Regions from separate parts of the Mesorhizobium sp. M4B.F.Ca.ET.143.01.1.1 genome, predicted to be linked through region 4. Evidence: riboswitches for the same ligand, from Rfam matches in the RefSeq annotation. Region 4 holds a riboswitch; each other region holds the start of a gene.
What was found. Region 4 has a riboswitch for cobalamin ahead of EN786_RS32040 (ABC transporter substrate-binding protein). Riboswitches for the same ligand answer to the same signal wherever they lie in the genome.
Positions count from the first base shown of each region.

Region 1: linked by a shared signal. The riboswitch ahead of EN786_RS10195 (CbtB domain-containing protein) and the one ahead of EN786_RS32040 (ABC transporter substrate-binding protein) in region 4 are both predicted to bind cobalamin.
Region 2: linked by a shared signal. The riboswitch ahead of EN786_RS09955 (DUF1636 family protein) and the one ahead of EN786_RS32040 (ABC transporter substrate-binding protein) in region 4 are both predicted to bind cobalamin.
Region 3: linked by a shared signal. The riboswitch ahead of EN786_RS20455 (aromatic ring-hydroxylating dioxygenase subunit alpha) and the one ahead of EN786_RS32040 (ABC transporter substrate-binding protein) in region 4 are both predicted to bind cobalamin.

Region 1 covers NZ_SRSR01000003.1:593,894-597,264, reverse strand. The annotation lists gene cobO (cob(I)yrinic acid a,c-diamide adenosyltransferase) at 1-171, opposite strand, end outside; gene cobU (bifunctional adenosylcobinamide kinase/adenosylcobinamide-phosphate guanylyltransferase) at 173-688, opposite strand; gene EN786_RS10200 (CbtA family protein) at 681-1,478, opposite strand; gene EN786_RS10195 (CbtB domain-containing protein) at 1,494-1,673, opposite strand; cobalamin riboswitch at 1,710-1,904, opposite strand; gene EN786_RS10190 (gamma-glutamylcyclotransferase) at 1,969-2,661, opposite strand; gene EN786_RS10185 (aromatic ring-hydroxylating dioxygenase subunit alpha) at 2,794-3,371, shown strand, end outside.
Region 2 covers NZ_SRSR01000003.1:541,049-544,419, forward strand. The annotation lists gene EN786_RS09945 (cobaltochelatase subunit CobN) at 1-454, opposite strand, end outside; gene cobW (cobalamin biosynthesis protein CobW) at 472-1,509, opposite strand; gene EN786_RS09955 (DUF1636 family protein) at 1,512-1,940, opposite strand; cobalamin riboswitch at 1,978-2,183, opposite strand; gene EN786_RS09960 (winged helix-turn-helix domain-containing protein) at 2,213-3,371, opposite strand, start outside.
Region 3 covers NZ_SRSR01000008.1:12,255-15,625, reverse strand. The annotation lists gene EN786_RS20460 (hybrid-cluster NAD(P)-dependent oxidoreductase) at 1-404, opposite strand, end outside; gene EN786_RS20455 (aromatic ring-hydroxylating dioxygenase subunit alpha) at 423-1,670, opposite strand; cobalamin riboswitch at 1,792-1,995, opposite strand; gene EN786_RS20450 (DUF680 domain-containing protein) at 2,498-2,704, shown strand; gene EN786_RS20445 (DUF680 domain-containing protein) at 2,774-2,983, shown strand; gene EN786_RS20440 (DUF680 domain-containing protein) at 3,089-3,328, shown strand.
Region 4 covers NZ_SRSR01000021.1:56,727-60,097, forward strand. The annotation lists gene EN786_RS32035 (iron ABC transporter permease) at 1-313, opposite strand, end outside; gene EN786_RS32040 (ABC transporter substrate-binding protein) at 391-1,407, opposite strand; cobalamin riboswitch at 1,559-1,751, opposite strand; gene EN786_RS32045 (hypothetical protein) at 1,866-2,090, shown strand; gene EN786_RS32050 (mobile mystery protein A) at 2,289-2,753, shown strand; gene EN786_RS32055 (mobile mystery protein B) at 2,759-3,352, shown strand.

The DNA of each region.
Region 1 (3,371 bases), on a different contig from region 4:
CCTGAGCGCCAGCCCGAAGGCGGCCGTGGTCTTGCCCTTGCCCGGGCCGGTGTTGACGATCAGCAGCCCCTTCTCGATCGTCTTTGCCGCCACCTCGGCATCCTGCACAGCCTTGCGCTTGGCCATCTTGGCGCGGTGGCGCTCGGCATCCTTGTCATCGGTCTCAGTCATCTCACTTCACCTTCAGCGGCAGACCGGCCACCATCAGCAGCACCGTATTGGCGACGGCGGCGACCTGCTGGTTGAGCCGGCCGGCCGCATCGCGAAACCGCCTCGCCAGCGCATTGTCGGGCACGATGCCCAGGCCGACCTCGTTGGACACCACGAACCACGGCCCGCGCGGCCGCGATAGAACATCCACAAGCCGCCGGCATTCCGCATCGAGGTCGCGCTCGGCCAGCATATGATTGGTCAGCCACAGAGTCAGGCAGTCGATCAAGACGGGTTGGTGGTCAGGCAGCGCCTCGATCGCGGCGGCAAGATCGAGCGGCGCGTCGACCGTCGCCCAGCCCTCGCCGCGACGCGCCCGATGCAGCGCGATGCGCTCGCGCATCTCATCGTCATAGGCTTCCGCGGTGGCGATGTAAGCCCATGGCGAGGGACTCGCCGTCACCAGGGTTTCGGCATGCGCACTCTTGCCGGAGCGCGCACCGCCGATGATGAAGGTCAGTCCCCTGCGATCAGGCAAAGCTGTCGCGCAGGCTGGTGGCCGTGCCGGTGAAGCGGCCGCGCACCACGCCGACGGCAGCGCCCAGCACCAGCCAGAACACCAGGTCGGTGACCGTCACCGCCACCACGAACTGGTGATGCAGGCCTTCGGGAATCGGCGTCTCGAAGCTTTCCGGCTGCGGCGCGCCGACGATGTGCGGCGCGACGATCAGGGCCACGGCCAGGATCGCCAGCGGCAGCGACTTGCGGAAAGCGATCAGGCCGAGTCCGGCGGCGGTCGCGACCGCTGTCGCCGTCCACCAGATCTGGCGCGGCAGGAGTTCGGCGGCCGGCATCGCCGGCAGTTCCGGCGGCAGGCCGAGGCCCGGCGCCAGCGTGAACACGGCAAAGCCGGCGAGACCCCAGAACACGCCCTGGCGCCAGTTGCCGATACCACCGGCGAATTCCGAAACCGCGACCAGGATCAGCGCGAAGCCGATGCCGGTGACGATGTTGGCGACGACGTTGAAGGCGAAACGCTCGAAGCCGTCGGCCGGTGCCCAGCCCTCGTCTTCCGCTGGCGCGGCCGCTTCGGCCGGAGCCGGCGCGGAACTCATGGCATTTCCGGCCGGAGCGGCGGAGCTCATGGCGTCGCCGGTCTCGGCAGGCGCCGCGGCATGATCATGATGATGGCCGCCGCCGGCCTGTTCGTAGACTTCCGCCTTGAGGATCAGCGGCACGGTTGCATAGGCCTGCAGGCAAGCGAGAACGACGCCGGCCACGAGCCCTGCAATCGCCGCGATGAACACGACGTTGCGAAACAGGTTCATGATGTCAGGCCCTTGTCAGTGGCAGGGAAACGCCATCGAGTGGCGGTAGTCGTGAGCTGCGTTGTGGACCGCATCGAGATGCGAGAAGCCGACAAAGCCGACGACGAAAATGCCGAGCAACGCGGCCATGGCCAGCTGCATGAAGCGCGACTGCGAGGAGACGGAGGTGCCGAGGGAGACGGAAGCGGTCGTCATGTCTTGTCCTTTCGCCCTCCACCCGAGGGCATAGAATTCAACGTTTCTGTCGCCGGCAGGTCTCCTGGCTCGCGGATCAGCGCCCTTCCCCACCTTCCCGAGGATTTTCCTCAGTGGTCTTGGAGAGGACTACCGCACACAGTTGCGGGGGCAGCCACGGCATTGGACGAATTCGCCCTCACCGCATTCCCTCTTGGCTCCAAAAACGGAACCGACGACGGCAGGACTATAGGCAGAATCGTCGCGCCCGGCAAACCAAATTCCGGCGGCCACCAGCGCAAATGCGCCACCGGGCCTAGCTGTCCGACGCGGCAATCCGCTCGGCAACCAGATGCTGCAGCCGCCACAGATGGCGGTCATGGATGCCGCGCTGCTCGAGGTTCTTCACCGTGTTGTAAAGATAGTCTGCGCCCGATCCCCAGTGCCCGCAGGATGTCGCCAGCCTTTCGACCACCTCTTTTTCCTCAAGCGGGCCGGCATAGGTTGTGCCCTTGCGGTTGATGACGAAGGCCAGTGCCCGCAACGTGCCGCCGTCGCTCGAAAGGTTGAGCAGGCGCGGATGGTAGCTGGTCGGCTTCAGTGTCACTTCGCGCCGCAGAACCTTGTCGAGCTGCTGGCGCCGGTCGGCGTCGCCAAGCCTGAAGGCGACGCCCTTGCACTGCCCGCCCCGGTCCAGCGCCATCATCAGGCCAGGCTGCTCCCTGGTGCCGCGCCAGCGCGTCATCTTCATGCAGAAGGACCTGTGCCAGCCGCGCGCGACCGCAACCCGTTCCTCGACATGATCGATCTCGGGCTTCCAGATCAGCGAGCCGTAGCCGAACAGCCAGAGCGGTTCGCTGCCAGGCAGCTCAGCCTCGAGCGTGTCCAGCATCGCTTCATAGTCGGCATCGTCCAGATGCATCGCGTTGGGATCAGGCCCGCTGTCCTCGACGACGCGAAAGCAGCGCGCGACCAGCTCCTCGGTGAGCGACATTGTCCTTGGCGGCATGAACTGTCCCTGGGCACCCGACTTGTGAAGCGCCGACCTTAGGGGCGGCGATTGCGTGCCACAATGGCCACGGCGCGAGCGATTGACAAACATCCTGGCCGGGTGTCGGCTGGACCATTCAGGGAGCCGCCTATGCAGCCCAAACCGAGCGACGACCTCTACACCGGCCTGACCAGGCTTGAGCCGACCCTGCCCTCGTCGGCCTATTGGGATGCCGGGGCTTACGGTCGTGACCTCGACGCGATCTGGTACAAAAGCTGGCTGCTGGTCTGCCGCGAGGCCGACCTTGCCCAGCCGCTGGCTTTCAGGACATTCCGCGTCGGCACGCAGGAGATCGTGGTGCTGCGCGACGAGGCCGGCGAATTGCGCGCCTTCCACAACACCTGCCGGCATCGCGGCTCGCAGCTTTGCCAGGAGAGCGAGGGAAGGCTGAAGGCCAGGCTGCTGACCTGCCCCTACCACGCCTGGTCCTATTCGCTGCGCGGCGACCTCGTGCGCGTGCCGTCGAAGTCGCTGCCCGAAGGCTTCGACAAGGCCGACTATCCGCTCTATGGCGTGGCGCTGTCGGTGTGGCGCGGCTTCGTCTTCATCAACCTCGCCGGAGATGCCGCCGGCTCGGCGGAAGCCTCCTTCGACCGGGCTTCCGGCAATCTCGCCAACTGGCCGCTGGAGACGCTGGTCACCGGCCATGCGCTGCGCAAGGTGATGAA
Region 2 (3,371 bases), on a different contig from region 4:
TCATATTCGCAGGCCCGCCTTCGCGGAAATAGCCGAGCAATCCGTCCAGCTCGGCGCGCGGCAGGGTCGAGGCCTCGATCAGCCGCAGATCCTCGTCGTGGCTTTCGCCGGGCAGCAGCGCCAGCTTGATGCCGCGTTCGCGCGCGACCGCGGCGAGCTGGTCGCAACCGTAGCGCCACCAGTCATAGCCGCCGAGGATGCGGACCAGGATGACTTTGGCGTGGCGGGCGACGCTGTCGATCCAGAGGTCGACCGACATCGGATGGCGGAGATCGCGAAGTGCCGCCAGCCGCATTGAGGGCAATCGTTCCGCGTCCGCCTTCCACGCCGCAGCCAGTCCGGAAAGATCGCTGTCGGTGAAGGACAGCGCCACGACATCCGCAGGCATCTGCCTGAGATCGACAGGCTCGGCGAGATCGTCGAGCGAGGCGGATGTGGTGGTGAGGATGTGCATCGTGGTTCGGGTTTGCCTCAGCCGGCGAGGATACGCTCGATCGCCGGGCGGTTCAGCCCCTTCAGGCCGATGACGACGAGGCGCGAGCGGCGATCGTCCTCGGCCGTCCAGGCGCGGTCGTAGTAATGGTTGACACGTGGCCCGACGGCCTGCAGCAAAAGCCGCATCGGCTTGCCGCCGACCTCGACGAAGCCCTTGACGCGCAGCACATTCTCCTGTTCGGCAGCGGTGGCGACGCGTTGTGCCAGTTCATCCGGATTGGCGATCGACGGGATGTCGATGACGAAGGAGTCAAAATCGTCATGCTCGTGGTCGAGCTCGTCATCGTGATGGGTCTTGCGGTTCTCGATGTCGTCCTCGACGGCGAGGCCAAGACCGAGCAGCACGGACGGGTCGACCTTGCCCTGGGCGGTCGGCACGACCTTGACGGCGCGAGCCACATGCTCGCCGATGACGGCGTTGGCGCGCGCCGAGCCGGCGGCGTCCATCAAATCGCTCTTCGACAGGATGATCAGGTCGGCGCAGGCGATCTGGTCCTCGAACACTTCTTCGACCGGATCGTCATGGTCGAGCGAGTCATCCGCCGCGCGCTGCGCCTGCAGGGCATCCATGTCGGAAGCGACGCGGCCGTCTGCCAGGGCCGGGCCGTCGACCACGGCGACGACGCCGTCGACAGTGACGCGGCTCTTCACGCTCGGCCACTGGAAGGCCTGGACCAGCGGCTTCGGCAGCGCGAGGCCTGAGGTTTCGATCAGGATGTGATCGACCTTCGGCGTCCGCGACAGGATCTGGTCGAGCGCCGGCACGAAATCGTCGGCGACGGTGCAGCAGATGCAGCCATTGGCCAGTTCGACGATGTTTTCCTCCGGGCAGGCATCGACGCCGCAGCCCTTGAGGATTTCGCCGTCGATGCCGACATCGCCGAACTCGTTGACGATGATCGCCAGCCGCTTGCCTTTGGCGTTCTCGAGCAGGTTGCGGATCAGCGTCGTCTTTCCGGCGCCCAGGAAGCCGGTGACGACGGTGCAGGGAACACGGGAGACGGATGCGGTCATGGTCAGTCCTTCAGCAGGTCGAGGGGAGGGATGCGGGCAACAAGGCCGCGCTTCAGGGAATCGGGCCGGCCGCGCCACGGGATGAGGCCGTCGGTCGAGGTGGCGAAGAGCTTTGCGCCAGCAACGAGGTCGGCGCCGCTGGTCGCTGTCAGGTCGCCGAAGACGTAGCTCCAGGAGCCGTCACGCAGAAGCGCTGCGCTTAGGCGACGCTTGCAATTGCCGAGGCATTCGACAGTGCGGATGCGTATGTCCTGGCCGGAAGCAGCCCGGCGCGTGTCCTCGGCGAGCAGCGCGCCGGCGCGCGGATGGGCATCGGAACCCGTTTCGTCGCGGCAGGACGAGCAGACGATGACGGTCACGCCCGCCAAGGCTTCGCCGTCGTCGGACGGTATGTCCGCTCTATCAGCCGGAAAACTGCTGTCGCGCTCCAAATCAGGCTCCTTGCCCGGAAAACCCGCCAGGCGATCGGATTCATCTGTCTCAGACGGCAGGTCTCCTGGCTCGCGGGTCATCGCCTTGGTTGCCGCCTTCCCGGGGAACATCCCAGTGGCTTTCGGCCTTGGCTCTTCGCTTACAGTTGCGGGGACAGCCGCGGATTTGGGCATTTTTCCCTCACCGCATTCCCTCTTGGCTCCTCCCTTTGCCGGGAGAAGACCGTCTGCGGCGGATTTAGGCTTACGGGTGTGGGCCTGTCAACGCACGTCTACGACGCGCTAAGGCCTGCCAGCGCCGGGCCGAGGTCGCCGGCCGGCGTCACTTCGATGCTCTCGAGGCCAAGCCAGCCCTGCATTCGCTTGAGCTCCTCGAAGAGTTCTGCCGCAGTTTCCGGCGGCGTATCAGGCTCAGCATAGGCGGCGTGGACGCGCAGCACGCTGGCCGGGCGGTCGGCGCGGAGATCGACGCGGGCGACGATCCGGTCGCCGAGCAGGAAGGGCAGCACGTAGTAGCCGTATTGGCGCTTTTCGGCCGGGGTGTAGATCTCGATGCGGTAGCGGAAGTCGAACAGCTTTTCCGTCCGCGTGCGCTCGAAAACGACGGGATCGAACGGCGCGAGCAGGGCGCGCGCCTCGATTTTGCGCGGAAAGCGGGCGTCCTTGTGCAGGTAGGCGGGCTTGTCCCAGCCTTCGACCCGCATCGGCAGCAGATCGCCCATCTCGACCAGGTCCTCGATGCGGTCCTTCGTGTCGCCGGGGGCGAGGCGAAAATAATCGCGCAGGTCGCTGTAGGTGGCGATGCCATGCGCGCGGGCGGAAATGCGAAGCAATTCGCGATGCGCGTCCTCGACGGAGGGAACCGGCAGATCGAGCACGGCCTGCGGCAGCACGCGCTCCGGCAAATCGTAGTAGCGCTCGAAGCCGCGTCGGTAGGCGGTGGTGATGCGGCCGGCCCAGAACAGCCACTCGAAGGCGTGCTTGGCCGCGCTCCAGCCCCACCAGCCGCCATTGCCCTTGTGGCCTTCTATGTCGGAGGCGGCGATCGGCCCGCGTTCGGCGACCTCGTTGTAGACGTCGTCAATCATCTGGCGCTGCTCACGGCCCCATTTCGCGAGGCCGAGATACATTTCCTCGCCCTGTTCGGCGCGCTGCATGCGCCAGCGCAGCAGCGGCCAGGTCTCGACCGGCAGGAAGGAGGCCTCATGCGCCCAATATTCAAAGACGGTGCGCTTGCGCGTGAGCGCGGCGTTGTCGAGCAGGGAAAGCGGGTAGGGGCCGAGGCGCGAATAGAGCGGCATATAGTGCGCGCGCACCACGGCGCTGACGGAATCGATCTGCAGCAGGCCGGTGCGGGACAGCACGCGGGCGAGGTGCCGGCGGTCCGGCGTGCCGCCCGGCTGCGGGTCAGTGAAACCTTGCGCGCCGAGC
Region 3 (3,371 bases), on a different contig from region 4:
GAGCCGGCCGAGATGAACAGGTACTTGGCCGCCGGATGGCTGTGCAGCGAGAAATCGCCGGCCGGGCCGTAGGCCTTCACATGGGCGCCGGGCTTGAGATTGTCGAACATCCAGCGCGTGCCGATGCTGCCGGCCTGCGCCTTCACCGTCACCGCGATCGAGAACGGCCGCGACGGCGATGAGGACAGCGTGTAGGTGCGCATCAGCGGACCGTCGGCGACCGGCAGTTCCAGCGTCACGAACTGGCCGGGCTTGTAGCGGAACCAGGTCTGGTTGTCGGAGCGGAAGGTGAAGGTCTTGACGTCCGGCGCCTCGTCGCTGACGCCGATCACCTCCAGCACCTGCAGCCGGTCGTTCCAAGGCGCCATCTCGTCGAGATGGCGATAGAGGGCGAGATCCGTCATCGCGTTCATCCCTTCACCTCAAGCAACGCTGCGCAGCGCCGGCCGGCCGCCTTCGGCAAGGCGCGGCCCGATGAAGGAGGCGTACCATTCGACGAACTGGATGACGCCGCCCTCATGCTGCTCCGAATAGGGGCCGGGCTCATAGGCCGGCGACAGGATGCCGAAAGCATTTTCCTCGACGATGCGGCGATCCTGGTCGTTGGTCTCGGTCCAGACATGGGTGAGTTCGGCAAGATCGTAATCGACGCCTTCCACCGCATCCTTGTGGACCAGCCATTTCGTCGTCACCGCGGTTTCGGTGGCGCTGATCGGCAGCACCCGGAAGGTGACGGCATGGTCGATCAGGATATGGTTCCAGGTGGTCGGATAGTGATAGTGCATCAGCGTGCCGATGCGGTCCGCCGAGACGCTCGTGGAAAGGTTCTTCGTCACCGCGCGCTTGCCGCTCATCGTGTAGCTGACGGCGTCGCGCAAGAGCGGCGCGCGGGTGGCGCGATACTGTCCGGCCGGGTCGATGCGGAACTTGCTCGGCAGGCCCGCCGCCTCGCATTTCGCCCAATGCGCCTGCATCTCGGGATCGCTTTCGGCACCATGCACGCCGGTCACCGTCGGCGCCTCGGGGAAGGTCTTGCAGAGTTCGGGATGGTTGCCGGCGCAGTGATAGCACTCGCGGTTGTTTTCCCAGACCAGCTTCCAGTTGCCCTTCTCGACGATGGTCGATTCGAAAGCGACCTTCGCCTCAGTCAATCGATGCGGCAGGAGATAGGGTTCGATCATGGCGCGCATCGGCGCGAAATCGGCTGGCTCTTTCGCCAGGCAGATGAAGATGTAGCCGCCGACGCTCTCGCAGGCGACCGGCTTCAGGCCGAACTGGCTCTTGTCGAAACCATCCGCCATCTGGCGGGCGAACAGCAGCCTGCCGTCGAGCTCGTAGGTCCATTGATGATAGGGGCAGACGAGCTTCGCCGCGGTGCCCTTCTCGGCGTTGCAGACGCGGCTGCCGCGATGGCGGCAGGAGTTATGGAAGGCATTGACCCTGCCTTGCTGGTCGCGAACCAGAACCACCGGATAGTCGCCGACCTGCGCGGTGATGTAGCTGCCCGGCTTCGGCAATTCGCAATCGTGGCCGATGAACAGCCAGTCGCGGTACCAGATCAGCTCCATGTCGAGCTTGAAATAGTCCGGGTCGGTATAGAAGGGCTGTTCCAGCGAAAAGCCCGGCCTGCGGCCGTGCAGCAGCCTCAGCATGTCGTTGCGCGCATCCATGTCCTGTCCTCGCGTTTGTCGCACCGCTTCAAGGACTGAACTGGTGGTGATTGAGAAGAACGACCGCCGCCGGCATGGCCGGGCACGCACCATCCGCCTCTTGACCGCCCACCGCGATCAGCCGAGTTCAAGTATCCCTGGCTGGTTTCCGGGCTCTGGAGTGCCCTGACGGGCGGTCGCGGCACCTTCCCAGGCCGATGGCCCAGTGGTCTCCCGTCGCGACTTTGAACTCCACCACCGTTGCGGGGGCAGCGCCGGGTTCTGACCGGCTTCCCAATTCTCCGTCCCGTCGTCACGGGGCAGCACCTGAGATAATCTGATCTTAATCACGACAGCCGCCGCGCCATCGGCATGAAAACGACATCGCATCCATGCGGCGCGACACGACCCATGATGCTTGATATTGGCCCTGCAAGGCGACCGATGTCACACGCTGCCGGCATGCGAATCGAGGCGGAGAAAACCGTGTTCCCTGGGCGGTTCTGAATTGGTTAACAGTATAGAAAAGTGACTATTAGGAGATCCTAAAATCGAACCGAACGGTTCGTTTCTGTTGACAATGCGTGCAGGACGGTGTGAACGCAGATCTTCGGAATCGTCACTTGGCCCGATGGGCGATTCAAACAACCACTTGATATTGCTTCGTAATTCATTGCGTGTAGATGGCCTTGGTACAATTTCAAGGTGCAGATTCATAGGCCAGACGGAAAAACTTCGTGATTGGAAAGCGGCCGATGGCTCTCCCACATCGGGGCTGTCCGAACGACGCGATTTCCTCCCAAGACACGCCGCTAGACGGACGGAAAAAATATACTGGAGTACCAAAAATGAAAAAGATTGCTCTTACTGCCGCCGCCCTTCTGGCCATTTCCGGCAGCGCCTTTGCTGGTGGCAGCGACAATTACGGTTCCAACGGTGCCAATCAGCCCGCCGCTGCCGTCGACAGCTCGTACACGGCTTCGATCGAGAAGTCGGAACCGGCCGCTCAGACACCGGCGCACGGCTCGGACCGCAACCTGTTCGGCAACAACTAACACACGATCCCTGACCGCGGTGGGCAAGAGCCCGCCGCTCGGGATCGTCAGAAATTCAGGAGCACTGAAATGAAGAAGATCATCCTTGCCACAGCGGCCCTTCTGGCCATCTCGGGCGGCGCTTTCGCATCCGGCAGCGACAATTACGGTTCCAACGGTGCCAATCAGCCCGCTGCTGCCGTCGACAGCTCGTACACGGCATCGATCAAGAAGTCGGAACCGGCCGCCGAGCAGCCCGCCAACCAGGGCAGCGACCGTAACCTCTTCGGCAACAACTAAACCGACCGGACCGCGATCCCGGACCTCCGGTTCGGGTCGTGGCCAAACGGAAGCCGGACGCGGCGGCTGGCCCGCCGCTCCGACGCAAATCCAGGAGTACCCAAAATGAAGAAGATTGCTCTTACTGCCGCCGCACTTTTGATCGCCGCCGGTAGCGCCTATGCCCGCAACGACAATGTCGGCGGGACCGACATCAACAGTCAGCGGCCGGCCGCCAACGTCGACACCACGCAGACGTCGTCGACGCGCGACACCAGCTCGCCGGTCTACAAGCTGCTGAACTCGTCGGGCGACGTAGAGAAGTCCGCGCCTCAGGGCAGCGACCGCAACCTGTTTGGCCGCTAACAGCCGGTCCATCCCGGATCGGGATATGGATCGGGCCATAATG
Region 4 (3,371 bases):
ACATCGAAATCGCGCCGGCGCCCAAGCCGGCGACAGTCACCGCCACCGCGCCGGTCGAGGCACCGGCGGAAATGCCGAGAAGATACGGGTCCGCCAGCGCGTTTCGCAGCAGCGACTGCAGCACCATGCCGGAGATTGCCAGGCCCGATCCGCAACAGGCCGCAATGATCGCACGCGGCAGGCGGTAGTTCCAGATGATCCCCATGTCGATCGGGTCGAGCACGTAGGCCGAACCAAAGATCTTGTTGGCCAGAGTCTGCAGGACGATCGAGACAGGGATCGGCGTCTCGCCGATGCAGATTCCGGCGAGCACCGCCGCGACGAGCGCGGCGAAACCGAGCGTCCCCCGGCCAAGCCGGAAGACGTAGATCTCCTGCGAGGCGGTCAGACTCACTGTGCCAGTCCGAAATCCTTGAGCGACTTCGACAGCACCTCGATGCCGGCAATCGTGCGGATGGTCGCATCCATCGCATGTGCGTCCATGACCACGATGCGGTCGTTCTTGACCGCGTCCATCTGGCTCGCGACCGGATCGGATTTTAGGAACTCCAGCTTCTTCTCGTAGTCGTCAGCGGGGAAACGGCGGCGGTCCATCCTGGCGATGACGATCAGCTTCGGGTTGGCCTTGGCGATGGTCTCCCAACCGACAACTGGCCACTCCTCGTCGGACTCGATGATGTTCTTGATGCCGAGCTTGTCCATCATGTAGGCCGGTGCGCCCTTGTGGCCCGCGACATAGGGGTCGATATCCATCTCGGCGCTGGAGAACCAGAAGACCGCAGAGACGTCCTTGAGGTCGAGCGCCTTGGCGCGTTCGACGGCGGCATTCTCGCGCTCCGCCAGGCTGGCGACGAGTTCCGCACCCTTGCCCTGGATGTCGAAGATCTGCGCCAGTTCGCGGATGCCCTGATGGATAGTGGCGGTCGAAAAGAGCTCGCTGCGCGTGCCATCAACGCCGACCGTATTGTCCTTGGCGACGCAGTCGGCCGGCAGCATATAGGTCGGTATATCGACGTCATGGAACTGAGTGCGGGTCGCGACGATTCCGTCAGGACCGACATGCCAGATGAACTGAACGGTCACCAGTTCCGGCTTCTTCGCGACCACGCTTTCGAAGCTCGGATCGTTGTCGGCCAGGCGTTCGACCTTGTCGTTGACCTTTTTGAACTCGGGCAGCACCTCGTTGAACCAGACCGAGGTGCCGGTCACCTTGTCGCCTAGGCCGAGTGAGTAAAGCACTTCGGTCGCCGCCTGGCCGACCGCAACGGTCGACGCAGGCGCCTTCTGGAAGGTCAGCGTCTCCCCGCAATTCTCGAGGGTCAGCGGGTACTTGGTCGGCTCGGCCGCTGCGGCCGCCGTGAGGAAAGCGAAGCTAGCAGCGGCAAGCGCAAGGCGTGAAACAGTCATGACGCGAACATCTCCGATCGGTTGCTGGCAGGGATCGAAGGATTCGGGTCAGGACGGCAATGATCGTCATCGCGTCGCAATGGACGAGATGCGGCTGCACTTCACGTGTGGCTAGCGTCATCGACAACCTCCCCGGACACCCCGCCCGGCGCGTTAAGTTACGGGTGTCGGTAGGTCTCCTGACTGACGGGTCATCGTCCCTCTCGGCCTTCCCGGGGGCTAATCCCAGTGGCATGATCGAGATGGACTTACCGCCTACAGTTGCGGGGGCAGTTTCGTTTCGCGGCAAGCCGCGGCGAATTCCCTGTTATTTCCTTACGGAAACCGACACCCGTTCCTAACCAATCCCCTGGCTCGCATCAAGCGGTGCCTTTCCGAGCCCAATATATTTATGCCTCTTCCAGTCTGTCATGTTATTACGTAACAGACTGGAGCTGCTTATCCAAGGAGAGCAGCAAATGCAACCACTATGGACCAACCCGGCAGCGAAGCTCGCGGGAATCAGCGAAGCCTCGGCCGACGAGAAAGAGGCATGGCCTCTGTACGTTTCCGACCACGCCGCACCGACCGTGACGGCGATCGATGCGATAGACGGCAAGACAATCGGCACGTTCCCTGTGAAGGGCCTCGCCACTCTCTACCGCAGCGCGAGCGGCAAGGCCGTGTGTCTCGATTGCAGCTGAATTGAGAATCTGCGCTACCCCATTCTCGCAATTCGTGAGCAGCTCTCTCGCTGAAGCTTGGCTGCTTCGTTCGTCCAACCGATATTGCTCATTCCTTTATGTCCAATTATCACGCCTTTTGATCATATATACATGTTCTTTTGGCGTTTCTCTGCTCATCTTTTTATGCTAACGTGAACCGAAGATGGACATATATCTATGAACATAAAACAGGCTTCGCTCGCGCGCAAACAACTGGAACGGCGTCTCGCACCGCTGCGGGAACTAAAGCTCATTGCGCCGCCTCGCGGTTGGATGAAAGCCATCCGTGAAGCTCTGGGGATGAGCACCCGGCAGCTCGCCACTCGCATGGGCGCAGCCCCCTCTCGCATTCCGGCCATCGAGAAGGCGGAGGTTTCGGGCGCGACGACGATTAAGACCCTTCGGGAAGCCGCGGCGGCAATGAACTGCACGTTTGTCTATGCCTTCGTTCCGATCAAGCCGCTAGACGACATGCTTCGCGAGCGAGCGGCAGAAAAGGCGGGACAGGACATGACTCGCCTGGATCATACCATGCGGCTGGAAAACCAGGCTTTGATCAAGTCGGATCTGGAGGACGAACGTCGCCGTCTCATCGATGCCATTCTTGCCGACTCGCCACGACGACTGTGGGAGGATGACTGATCCCCATGGAAGACGATCCTCTGTTCCAGGATGATGACGAAGCGAATACGCCGCTAACCGCCGAGGAGCGGGAGCAGCTCATCCCGTCCTACATCACACTGCGGCATGAGCTGAATGAGGCCGAACAGGTCAACATCGGCGAAGGCTTGCGCTGGGCGATGTCGCGAAGGCGCGATGTCCTCGACCATGAGTTCCTGAACGAGCTGCACCGGCGCATGTTTGGCGAGGTGTGGCGTTGGGCGGGGCAGTACCGCATGACGGCCCGGAACATCGGCGTTGATGCTTACCGCATCGCAGTGGATGTCAGGCAGACGGTCGACGATGTGCGCTATTGGGTCGAGCACGGTGCCTACCCATCCGACGAGATCGCCGTCCGATTCAGCCACCGTTTGGTTGCCATCCATCCCTTCCCAAACGGAAACGGACGGTTTTCCCGCCTGGTCGGCGACCTGCTTGCTCGCCAGCTTGGACGACCACCGTTTAGCTGGGGCTGGGCAAACCTGGTCGACGCTGGCGAGACCCGTGCCCGCTATGTCGCGGCGCTGCGGGCGGCTGACAACCACGAGATCGAACCCTTACTGGCGTTCGCGCGCTCGTAGGCGCGTCGCCACGACGACC